3 regions of the Spartinivicinus ruber genome follow, and region 2 is predicted to be linked to each of the others. Evidence: predicted binding sites of a transcription regulator. Region 2 holds the regulator's gene; each other region holds the start of a gene.
What was found. Region 2 encodes sigma-54, which starts transcription at its own class of promoters, with help from an activator protein. Its sites were predicted from a motif close to TGGCACNNNNNTTGCTNT; they were not measured.

Region 1: a site for sigma-54 is predicted at 2,104-2,121, ahead of G4Y78_RS07725 (PEP-CTERM sorting domain-containing protein). Genes of this name have one in related genera too.
Region 3: a site for sigma-54 is predicted at 2,226-2,243, ahead of G4Y78_RS13925 (PEP-CTERM sorting domain-containing protein). Genes of this name have one in related genera too.

Annotation. Positions count from the first base shown of each region.
Region 1 covers NZ_CP048878.1:1,601,514-1,605,808, forward strand. Annotated here, with positions in the region: gene G4Y78_RS07720 (FAD-dependent oxidoreductase) at 1-1,299, opposite strand, end outside; gene G4Y78_RS07725 (PEP-CTERM sorting domain-containing protein) at 2,180-3,049, shown strand; gene G4Y78_RS07730 (IS4 family transposase) at 3,247-4,295, shown strand, end outside.
Region 2 covers NZ_CP048878.1:5,049,054-5,053,348, forward strand. Annotated here, with positions in the region: gene lptA (lipopolysaccharide transport periplasmic protein LptA) at 1-79, shown strand, start outside; gene lptB (LPS export ABC transporter ATP-binding protein) at 142-867, shown strand; gene G4Y78_RS22940 (RNA polymerase factor sigma-54) at 1,105-2,625, shown strand; gene hpf (ribosome hibernation-promoting factor, HPF/YfiA family) at 2,782-3,090, shown strand; gene ptsN (PTS IIA-like nitrogen regulatory protein PtsN) at 3,116-3,577, shown strand; gene rapZ (RNase adapter RapZ) at 3,745-4,295, shown strand, end outside.
Region 3 covers NZ_CP048878.1:2,958,492-2,962,786, reverse strand. Annotated here, with positions in the region: gene G4Y78_RS13930 (hypothetical protein) at 1-962, opposite strand, end outside; gene G4Y78_RS13925 (PEP-CTERM sorting domain-containing protein) at 1,621-2,172, opposite strand; gene G4Y78_RS13920 (alpha/beta hydrolase family protein) at 2,632-3,132, opposite strand; gene G4Y78_RS13915 (IS1595 family transposase) at 3,218-4,153, shown strand; gene G4Y78_RS13910 (S28 family serine protease) at 4,166-4,295, opposite strand, start outside.

The DNA.
Region 1 (4,295 bases), 2.9 Mb from region 2:
ACTATCTACAACATGAATATTATCGTAACCAAATAGCTGGAAATTTTCATTAATAACAGCATGTTTGGGGTTAGTGCCAATAGCGCAGCCTCCCATTAAATGTAACCCGATTGGCATATGAGGTTTATAAATTGCATTGGGGTTGAGGCTAGCAAAAATATTATACACTTGCTCCATACCTGCCATGGCCTTTTGGTTGTCAAGATCAGATAGAGTTTTATAAATTTTCAGTTGTCCTTTTCGGGTTAGTTTTATCTGGCCAGGGTTTTCGTCCCGAATGGCGACTTCGATACAAGCTAAGTGACGATAACGCTGCATAAACTGATGGTGAGAAATTCCATAGCCTGATTTCATCATAGCAATGGCAATCGGGCCTCCAAATACATTTTCTAACTTAAAGCCCTGTTGACGAAACCTTTGATCTGCAGACTTTAATGCTTGAAAAGCACCTTTATGGGCATCCACCGGGTCTGGCATGTCGGCGAAAAGCATATATTGTGGATGACAAAAAAAGCCTTTTCCTAACGCAGGCAAGGATTGGCCGAAACCAGATGTTAATAAAAGTTCAGAGCTGCCTAGAGCACCAGCAGCAACAATTACACGTTTGGCTCTGACCTGAATGGGTTGATTGGCTTGAAGCCCATAAATAACAACTTGTGGTTTGCCGTAGATGATTTGTTGTGCATGGAATTGATCTATTAAATGAACACCTTGTTGTAATGCTTTAGGTAAAAATGTAACCACCATGCTTTGCTTAGACTGACGATTACAGCCGCCTAAACAAACAATACAATCATTGATGTTATGGTTATGGCACTGACTTTGACCACGCCTGAGTGGTGCATATTCTAAATGATTATGCTCAAACCCTTTTGCATAGAGGCGGGCATTACCATTCCAATGCTGCTGAGGAATGACTTCAAGCCTAATGTGTTGCTCTATCTGGCTATAATGTTGATTGAATTCTTGACTCGTAAACCAGTTAATGCCTGAATGTTGTTTAAAGTGATCAAATGCAGCTCGGTCAAAGCGGTCAAGTAAACATTGATTGACAATAGTGCCTCCACCAACCACTTTGCCCCTTAAAAATAAAATATTCGCTTGCTTATTTAGTTCCATGCCTCCTTGCCAAAATAATTGGCTGTTAGCATGTAATTCATTGGTTGGGTATTGACCTACAGGAGTATTTTTACCTGCTTCTAGCAAGCAAACACTAGCGCCAGACTTGCTTAAAAAATAACTAAGCGTGCTGCCAGCAGCTCCAGTGCCAATGATGGCGAAATCATATAGTTTGTTCATGGGATTTATTGTTCTTATTCTGTCATTAACAGACTACAAAACTGGTACTGTAGTTTAATTGATTAAATAATACTATTGTGCATAAAGACTTAAAATAGAATATAACTTATGACAATTTTATATAATGTTTTAGTTTGTTGTCAGAATCATCTATAGCTAAGTTTACTGTAATCTATCTGTCATAAAACTTTTTAAACTCGAATATATTAAACTTACTTCAACAGATATGGCTAAAAATAGCAAGGAAAATAGAAAAGCGTATAAACGTCCATTGCGTTTTTGGACTAAAGTAAATCAGTAAAATGGCAATACATTAATTTAATGAGGCTATTAGTTCATATTTTTAAAACCCTGTTTTTATATAAGGAAAATAGGATATTGGTAAAACTATATCTTGGGTTAAGTTATACTTTCTCAAAAAATAAATATCTGAAAACCAAATAACTATCCATCCATCTTAGTTGTCACTGATAAATTATTAATCGCCAATATGTTATATTATTGTTGCAGTTTTTAGCATGATGGTTCTGGGGCGAGATTTTTGAAGTTTAAGAGAATAACTTCCTGGCAGCATCAGCAGGAAAAGTCAAGATACATTGCTTGATAACTAAAAAGTAACTGTTAGTCAAAACACTTGGTCTGGTGTAGTAGCTTCCAGTGCTAACAAGAGTAAGTAGTGAGACTGATAAAACAGCCACCAACTGTTTTGTATCACTATAAATCTTGTTTATATATTTTACATGCAATGTAATGCTTGTGAATTAAATCAATATAATGTGTTGAAATAACACGAGTTTTTAGGGTTGGTACCCTACATGCAATAAGGAATGCACGTAGGCGGCTTGAAAAGCTATCGTTAATATCCTTGAGGGAAACCCTAATGAACTTGAAATCTTTTGCTAAAACAGCTTTATTTTCAGCTACTTTGTTAGCACCTTTCACAGCTTCTGCATCTTTATTGCATTTTGACTTAATTCCTAGCACTGGTATTTTTCAAAATGTATTAGACACTGATGGTGCTCCTATTGTAGCTACTAATACAGACTTAGGCGCTTCTTTTGAAAGTGAGTTAGTCTGGTCTGATGAAGGGGGTACTTCCAGTAGTTTAACCCTAAATACTATTAAATCAGTGGATATTACTACTGCAGGTAGCCCAGCATTACTGTCAACTATTACCCATAACAATATGGTGCTGCAAACACCAGTAGCAACTTTGGCTAGTGGGCAAATATTTGGTGGTTTGAATTTAAGTAGTATGTTCTCGCTTGGTGAGGGAAGATATAAAGAACTGCCTGGTAGCCCTACATTAGGTGAAGTAGCTGAAATGGTATTGGCTAGCCCTGATACACCAGCAATGTTGCCGGGTGCAGACATACCCAACTCTATCTTGAGCTTATTTAATTTCGTCTTTGATGAAACACTCAATAATGCATCTCCATGTCCCTATGGAGATCCAAACCCATGTGATGATGCATTCACAGCATTTTTATTAGGAGATATTCCACTACCCATTCAAATTAAACTGATTATTGATAGCGAAGCTTATATGCTGACGATCTTTAATACCATAAATGATCCTACTGGTGATTTTGCTAATGCTATAATGGATCAAATGTTTATTACAATGGAAGGTGAAGAAACAGTTCTATATACCTTTGCTCAGTTGATGTATGTCCCTGAGCCTGCCAGCTTAGGTATATTAGGACTAGGGTTGTTAGGCATGGCAGCAAGGAGAAGATTGTTAAGCTAGCTTCAAAGCAGAAGTTAACTACTCAAAGCGCAGCTTACGCTGCGCTTTTTTGTTTGTGAAGTTGAATTTAAGAGTTTGTAGAAAGTAGATAGCACATCACTGCTGTCCCATAAGATTGAAACAAAAAAGGCTTAAGTCCCCATAAGTTGTTACAATGAGAGTGCAACCAAACACTGCAAAACCAGAGGATTTAAGCCTTGGCTCATCGTAACACAATCTTGCACCAAATACTTCAGTTGCTTTCTAGACATGAGTTTGAATCACTAGCCAATCAGCATCATACGGGTCAACGGCTACGTAAAATGACTCGGTGGGGGCAGTTTGTTGCGCTATTATTTGGTCAACTCTCAGGTCGCAATAGTTTGCGTGACATCATTGATCACCTATCGATTCAGCAGCATAAACGCTATCACCATGGTATTGGAAATATCACCAGAAGTAGTTTGGCCCGTGTCAATGAACAGCAACCCGCTACGCTTTATGAAGCCTTGTTTTATAAGTTATTAAATAAATGTCATCATCATCGGCCAGGGCATAAGTTTCGTTTTAAAAATCCATTGTATTCTCTTGATGCATCAGTGATCGACTTGTGTTTATCCATGTTTCCTTGGGCAGATTTTCGAAAAAGTAAAGGTGCTATCAAGTTACATGTTGGGTTTGATCATAATGGCTACTTGCCTGCATTTATGAGTATTACTGAAGGGAAATGTCATGAAATACAGATAGCACGCAGCCTTGATCTCCCCAAGGGGAGTATTCTTGCTGTAGACCGTGGCTACACTGATTATCGCTGGTTTAATACTTTAAATGAGCAAGGAATCTTCTTTGTAACCCGACTAAAAAAGCAAGCCAAATACCGTGTACTAAAGCGCCAGCCTACCGACAATAGCAGTACAGTCACTTCTGATCAGCACATTCAGTTGACTAGCCAACAAGGGGCTGTTTATAAAGGTCATTTACGTCGTATCGGTTTTAAATGCCCAGAGACTGGCAACCAATATTACTTTTTAACTAATAATAGTAAGCTCGCAGCCAGCACCATTGCAGCTATTTACAAAGAACGCTGGAAAATAGAGCTATTTTTTAAGTGGATAAAGCAAAACCTAAAGATAAAATCGTTTGTCGGTACCTCTAAAAATGCCGTGTTAACCCAGATATGGGTAGCCATGTGTGCTTATTTGCTCGTCGCTTATCTAAAATTTTCTCATGGAATAACACTATCGATCACTCAAATAGCTCGACTCAT
Region 2 (4,295 bases):
TAATGCGAAAGGTGGCAAAACCAATGAGAGCCGCGTAGAGATGGTGTTACAGCCCCGTAGCAAAAGGCAAAATCAATGAGAACTGCTTTGTTAAAGCCAATCAACTTACAGCTCTGTATTTAAAAGAAATAAGCGCCGTATATGAGTATTTTGAAAGCCGAGCACCTCGCCAAAAGCTACAAAGGCCGTGCTGTAGTAAAAGATGTATCCTTACAAATTCAAAGCGGTCAAGTAGTGGGTCTACTTGGCCCCAATGGTGCGGGGAAAACCACCTGTTTCTACATGATTGTAGGTCTAGTCAAATCAGACCAGGGTAATGTATGGATTGATGAGAGTGATATTACCCACCTGCCTATGCATGGACGGGCTCAGGCTGGCATAGGATACCTACCACAAGAAGCCTCTGTATTCCGCAAGCTGACTGTCACTGACAATATTCTTGCTATTCTGGAAACCCGTAAAGAGCTAAATCGTAAGCAAAGACAAGAAAAGCTCAACTCACTACTTGAAGAGTTCAATATCACCCATATAAAAGACAGTAAGGGTATGAGTTTATCTGGTGGTGAAAGGCGTCGAGTAGAAATTGCCAGAGCACTTGCAACAGAGCCTTCCTTCATACTGTTGGATGAGCCATTTGCAGGCGTTGACCCAATTTCGGTAAAAGACATTAAAGACATTGTCTGGCACTTGAAAGACCGTGGCATTGGCGTCCTAATCACCGACCATCATGTTAGAGAAACACTTGATATTTGTGAGAATGCATACATAGTTAGTGAGGGGCATATAATAGCGGAAGGCAGTGCTGAAGCCGTAATGACTAACCAACAGGTGAAAGAAGTATACCTTGGACACGACTTTAAAATATAAGACAACTGGCAAGGATACTCATATAATTTTTAATACCCACTAAGAAATAACAAAGCTTCAGAAACAAAAGAAATACTGAAATAAACACGCAATTGAAATAAATAATAGGTGCAATGGAAATATTCAGTCGCTTGTTCAAGCAGCAACTCAGGTAACCGTATTTGAATTCACTTCCATTGTTGTTGACTTTGCCAAATCAAAACAGGCACGATTGCACTATAAGGTAATTATTTAGCAATGAAGCCATCCCTAGTTTTGAAAATTGGCCAGCAGCTGACGATGACTCCTCAGCTGCAACAAGCCATAAAACTACTTCAACTATCCACATTGGATTTACAGCAAGAAGTGCAGCAAGCACTTGAATCCAACCCTATGCTTGAGCTGACTGATGAGTCTGACAGCAACTCATCGGCTAATGGTGAAGCCAATGACTCACAGCAACTCAATAGCTCTGGCTTAAATGGATCAGATTCATCAGACAACGTAGATAAAAGCACATCTGAAACTTCTCAAGACAACTCAGACGAAACCAGCTGGTCAGAAGAAATCCCTAATGACCTTCCTGTAGATAGTGCCTGGGACGATGTTTACCAAACATCTTCAGCTCCTATTAGTTCTTCCTCATCAGCAGATGACGATGAGTATGACTTCAGCAACCGAAATGGCACGACAGAGTCTTTGCACAGCCACCTAGAGTGGCAGCTTAACCTTACTCCAATGTCTGATAACGACCGCTTAGTGGCTATTGCTATTATCGATGCGATCAATGACGATGGCTACCTTAGCTGTAGCACTGAAGAAATTTGGGAAGGCCTGGACCCTGAGCTGGAAATTACACAAGAAGAAGTGGAAATTGTGCTACGTCGCTTACAACATTTTGATCCTGTTGGTGTAGCTGCAAGAAACTTACAGGAATGCTTACAAATCCAGCTTTCTCACCTGCCGCAAGACACACCACTTCTTGATAATGCTAAGCTAATTGTAACAAAGCACTTAAACTTGCTAGGTCATCACGACTACAATCAGCTTATGCGCCGAACAAAATTGAAAGAAGAAGAGCTGGCAGAAAGCATAAAGCTGATCCAAGCCCTGAACCCAAAACCAGGTGCTGATATTCAACCGTCCGAAACAGAGTATGTCATTCCTGATGTATTTGTTAGAAAGCATAATGATCGCTGGTTAGTCGAGCTTAATGCCGAGGCCACCCCCAAACTACGGATTAATAGCAATTATGCATCTTTGGTAAAACGAGCCGACAGCAGTTCCGACAACACCTATCTGAAAAACCATTTACAAGAAGCTCGCTGGTTTTTAAAAAGCCTGCAAAGTCGTAACGAAACATTAATGAAAGTAGCTACTCGTATTGTCGAGCATCAACGTGGTTTTTTAGAATATGGTGAAGAAGCGATGAAACCACTGGTGCTGCACGATATAGCAGAAGCGGTTGGAATGCATGAATCAACCATCTCCCGAGTAACCACTCAAAAATTTATGCATACACCTCGCGGCATCTTTGAGCTGAAATATTTCTTCTCAAGCCATGTCAGCACGTCATCTGGTGGTGAGTGCTCTTCCACTGCTATCCGAGCTATCATTAAAAAGTTAGTAGCTGTGGAGAACCCTAAAAAACCATTAAGTGACAGCAAAATTGCCAGCTTACTGGAAGAGCAAGGCATAAAGGTGGCAAGACGAACCATAGCCAAATATCGTGAATCACTATCCATTCCGCCGTCCAATGAGCGAAAGCGGCTGGTGTGATGAAATAGGTTAGCGCGAAATTAAGCGTTATATTGACTAGCAACAAGCAATACCAAGCCTGCTTTCCATTACACTTAGTAATGAAGCAGTTGACAATCAGCCTAGCAAGTCAGTGAAGCTGATTACAACCATAAAGCCCTATTAGGAGGTCGTTGCATGCAAGTTAACATCAGTGGTCATCATGTAGAAGTGACTGATGCGTTGCGCCAATATGTCACCAAAAAGCTTGATCGCATTGAAAGCCATTACGATAGCATTACTAACGTGCAAATTACCCTAAGTGTTGAAAAGCTACGCCAAAAGGCAGAAGCTAGCTTGCATGTGCGTGGTGCTGACATTGCCGCCACTGCAGAATCTGAAGATATGTATGCTGCAATTGATTTACTTAGTGATAAACTAGGCCGGCAATTAAGCAAACACAAAGAGAAAACCCTGGATCGACTTCAGGGAGCCGGTATTCGTTAAAAAGTAGTTTACTTATTTATAAAGCATGAAAATCGAACAAGTCCTTCTCCCACAATGCACCCTTACCGGGGTGCAAGGGGGGAGTAAAAAGCGAGTTTTACAACTCATTGCCAACCTCTTAGCTGAGTATTCTGGTGATATTAATCCCAATGAACTGTTTGATAATTTAATCAATCGTGAACGGTTGGGAAGCACAGGTTTTGGCAATGGCATAGCGATTCCACATTGTCGTCTCGAAAGTTGTCTTAAGCCCTTTGCTTGCTTACTTAAACTGCAAGAAGGCATTGACTTCGACTCGATGGATGGTCACCCAGTAGACTTAATTTTTGCCCTGGTTGTTCCTGCCGAAGCCACAAATGAGCACCTCGCTATCCTTCAGGAAATTGCTACCCGCTTCGAAAACTCCAGTTATCGCAATAATTTACGCCGAGCTGATACTAATCCTGAGTTATTTGACGTTGCAATTCAAAGCGTACCTACCACATAAGCACAATAGTTAAGTTAGTTTTAAAATCTTCAAAGCCAGCTAATGAGTATTACTTAACTAATCTGCCGTATATCACATAAACTTTGTTATACTAGCCCAGAATATATTTGGGCTAGGATTGTACTACCAGCCCTACAAATGAATTAACAAAGCAACTCTGCATATTTATGAAGTTAATTATAATCAGTGGCCGCTCTGGCTCAGGCAAAAGTACCGGCTTACATGTGCTGGAAGATCAAGGCTATTATTGCATTGATAATATGCCTGCTGGTTTGCTTCCTGCCTTTGTTGAGGAAATGAAAAAGGAGCCACTGTACGACAAAGCAGCGGTTAGTATTGATGCTCGAAATGTTTCCCAGGATTTAAGGCGTTTCCCGGCTATTATGAATGCGCTCAAAGAGCAGCAAATTGATGCAGAAACTATTTATCTTGATGCTGAACACGCGACCTTACTAAAGCGTTTTAGTGAAACACGCCGTAAACACCCACTCTCTAGCCAACAGCGCTCCTTAGATGAGGCTATTAAACAAGAAAAAGAAGTTCTTGAACCTATCGCTAAAATGGCTGACCTTACTATCGACACCAGCCAGCTGTCTTTGCATGAACTGCGAGATATCATCAGTAAGCGCGTTGCTCGCAAGCAGCACAGCAGTATAGCCCTACTTTTCCAATCATTTGGCTTTAAGAAAGGAATCCCCATTGATGCAGACTACGTGTT
Region 3 (4,295 bases), 2.1 Mb from region 2:
ATAGGGTTTTCTGGATGATATTCATAACGCATACCTTCAAAACGAATATTCCATTTATCAATGTAAGTATCACTATGCACAGCAACTGCCCAGTGATCTCCATTGTCATCCGTAACTGTATTATATATCTGACCAATTAAAGCCGATGTGCCAACCTCTGTTTTATTTGCATCACCATGTTTAAAAGTATAACCAACTCGGCCATGCAGCCGGTTACTTTCCTCATTTGCCTGCAAACCAAACCGACCACTATCATCGGTTAATAAATCATAAGTATAGCGCTCATCTTTACTAGAATTGCCCCACTCTTCTGTTTTAATAAAAGCCATCTGAGCATTCCATGGGTCTTGGGTATAAGTCAGCTTAGCACCTAAATCATAATCCCACTCTAAACCTGCGTAATAATGAGTACCCCACCACCAGTTATTATCCGCATAAGGCAAAATACCAAAGGGCGTCTCAATTACCCCCATTTCCCCCCGCCAGGTTTCATTAAAGTCATAGCCAACAATGGCCCGCACAATGGTATCTTGATAACTATAAAAGGCATAGGCAAAATCAAAATCAAAATCAAAATCAATTTGTTCAATTTCTCCTTTAGCCCCTAAAATCAATTTATTATATGAAGCCCTGCCAAGTCGACTATCATCACCGCCATGCAATGAGCCTGAATCACGCCATGCATAATTAAAGGCAAATGCCCCCGTTGGTGAGATAGTATTGGTTGATTCAGCTTTTCCCTCGCTGGGTTCATTATATTGTGTACTGGATACCACTTGCTGTTGAGGTGACTGCTGAGCTTGTTCAACTCGCTCTAATTTCTTCGTTAGCAAATCCAGCTGTTGTTTAAGCATTTCAATTTCTTGGCGCAGCTGTTGAACCTGAACTTTATCATTAGCTAATACAGGGTGAGTCACAAGTGCTAACACAACACTTGTGCAAAGAGCATGACTACTTTTCATGTTTCTACACCTAATGACTGCGAATGCATTATTTTCGTTTTAAATATGCAGTATAGTTGCAATACAATCTTTTACTAATATAGCTAAAGATCAAATACAGGGAATATATCAGGCAGGTAACAACTATCAATGAAATAAAGAGAAATGAAATAAACTTCATTGCCCTTCATTGATTATATTTGATGAAAGATACTGGCTAGGTAGGTAAAATTTAGGCAAAAAAAAGCTCTGGCAGATTAGGAGGGATGCCAGAGCGTGAAAGTGTACCAATTAGGAGTCAAGCGAGTAACTTAACTGTGGTACAGTTTACCAGCTGCTCATTATAACAATATTCGTAGATGTACCGGCACTAATGTGGAAACTACTTACTTAGCTTAAGTTAGCAAAGTCCTGTAAGCCTATAATAGCTATAAAAAAATAAACAGTGATTAGGATGATATTCAATAAAGATAGATAGCCGAGCTTTGTGTCAGAAAATTAATTACACTAACGTGCAGAAGCTAACAGGATATTAGGCTCTTTCAAAAGGAAAATGGCATGGGTGGATTAAAACAAAAACTATTATTTGTTAAGCCTGCCTCGAGTTAAATTCTCAGCAGGCAATAACAAATTAGCAGCAGATTAGAAAGCAACTAGATATACGATTTATAAGTAATAATTACTTCTTTTTCTTTTTTAACAAGCTAACACCTGCTAAACCTAGCCCCATCAGCAATAATGAAGCAGGAGCAGGTACTGGCACAGGTGGCTGTGGTGGCTGTACATAGGTAACTTGTGTATGAATGTCTGTTGGGCTTAAACCAGGTGTCCAGTTGTGAACTGTAAGGTTTTGATCTTCTCTTAAGTACAGTGCATATCTCTTATCAGCACCAGCATATTTGTGGCGTAAAACATTATAGCTTCTACCATCGCTATAAGAAACCTTACCAGTTAAACCCACTAACCAATCAATATTATTTCCGCCTTTATTTCTTAAGGCTTTAACATCATGATATTCAATAGTGAAATCTATACCTTGTCTGGTTGTTCCTTTAATTGTGGCTGTAGTACCGCCATTCCATGTTAAAGTTTGAGCTCCTTGGCGGTTATTCTTAAATTGGTAATCGCCTTTAAGGATAGTTGCCAAGCTGTTTTGTGAAACAAGTAATGCAGTTGCAGCAGCAGCGATAGCTAATGCTTTTTTACTTTTTTGAAAAACTGTTTTGCTCATTTTATGACCTTCCATAATAGATTTTATTGCACTTCCTAATCATACCAGCCTGCTAAGCAAGCCCAGTGCCAATTTTTCTAAATCATTATTTTGAAAGGATTTTTTTATTAAATTATGCATTTCAAAAGTAATTACCACCATAAAAAAGCAGTGCTTTCACATAGCTGTAAAATTTATATTTATCTTACATTTTTTAAACACCGCTTAGTCTACATCCTACTAGTAAAATGGCTAAAATAAGTCCGACAGGGCTGTCTTTTTGTATAAGCCATCACATAAAAGTTGTAAATTTTTTTAATATATTAGCGTTGCATTAAGAAATACTGAAGGGGCGAAAACAACCCTACCCATTGACTAATCAATCAATTATCTATTGTTTTTTTGGGTGAGCGATCAAATAAAAGGGTAAGCAGAATTAAGGTTACCCTTTTATCATTAATGTATCCCTATTAGCATTTATTATTGAATGGTTAAATAAGGATATAAATCTTCATCATAACCCTCATTTTGATCATCGAGAGTTTCAATCGCCATCGGGGTAACCCCTGTCCATCGTTTTAGCATTCGATCTGCCTGCTTACGATCCTGCTGGTTTAAAGTGACAATATTCTCTCCATGATTGCCTTTTGCCACCATAAATTTATGGGTGCTGCGGTAAGTGGAGTTAGGTAAAAAAAACGCTGCGGCTGTCCAAGGATCAATCTCACCATAAATCAACATCACATTCCGACTATGAAAAGTCACCCAATTACCCACATCCCACATGGCATGCCAATCAAATGGTTCTGGCCACTCAGAAACATATACACGATAATCGTTAGGATCGTACATCAGTAGGTCCTTTAAATGACGAGTCAGTAATTTAGGGTAACCAAACTGGGAAATAGCCTGATAAAAATAAGGTTCAAAAGTAGCAACACCTGCGTCTGTTAATAATGACAGAGGCCCCCACTCTTTCATAAAACTACCTAATTATCACTATACCTAAGCCATTAACTGCTGTATATTTGAACAGCATGGAAACTTAATTGAGAAGGTATAAATAATGGCTATCAACAAAGTTCAATTTCAAAAAGGCCTGAGTTTAAACGAGTTTCTCAAACAATATGGTACAGAAGAACAATGCTTTAATACCTTATACAAATTGCGATGGCCAGAAGGTTTTCAGTGCCCCAATTGTGGATACGACAAATGCTGTCAACTCACTACTAGAAAGCTTCAGCAGTGCTATAAATGTCACCAGCAAACATCTGTAACTGCAGGTACTATCTTTGAATCAACCAAATTACCATTAAAGACTTGGTTCCAAGGGATGTATTTGATCTCCCAAGACAAAAAAGGTATATCAGCCATAGAATTACATCGCCATTTAGGTATTTCCTATCAAGCTGCCTGGAGAATGAAACATAAGCTCATGAAAGTGATGCAAGAAAGAGAAGGCACCAAGCAATTGTCGGGTTTTATTGAAATTGATGATGCCTATCTTGGTGGTGAGCGTACAGGTTGCAAAAGAGGTAGGGGAGCAGATGGGAAAATACCTTTTGTAGCAGCCGTAGAAACAACAAAACAAGGTCAACCGACACGAATTAAACTGAGCATTTTAAAAGGGTTTAATAAAGAAGAGATAACGGCTTGGAGTAGGCAGAATTTGGCCAAGGGCAGTACCGTAATCTCCGATGGACTGGCCTGTTTTAATGGTGTCATAGAAGCAGGTTGTCTTCATGATAAAATTGTATGCGGTGGTGGTCGTGCATCAGTAGAGGAACCTGAATTTTATTGGGTTAACACCATCCTTGGAAACTTAAAAAGTGCTTTACGTAGTACTTATCATGCTATTCGCGCTAAATATGCACAACGTTATCTTGCTGAATTTCAGTATCGATTTAATCGAAGATTTAGCTTAGTAGAATTTATTCCTAGGCTAGCATTTGTAGCACTGAGAACACCTCCACTACCAGGTAAGCTACTAAATATAGCTTAGGTATGATGATAATTAGGTAAAACTAAACATAGCTTCATCAGAAGCATCACTGGCTGGAATTAACCGACAGTTATCCAGTGAGCCATACTGATAAAACTGAAAATATAATTCAGCCACCGTATAATCTAACACTTGATCTAAT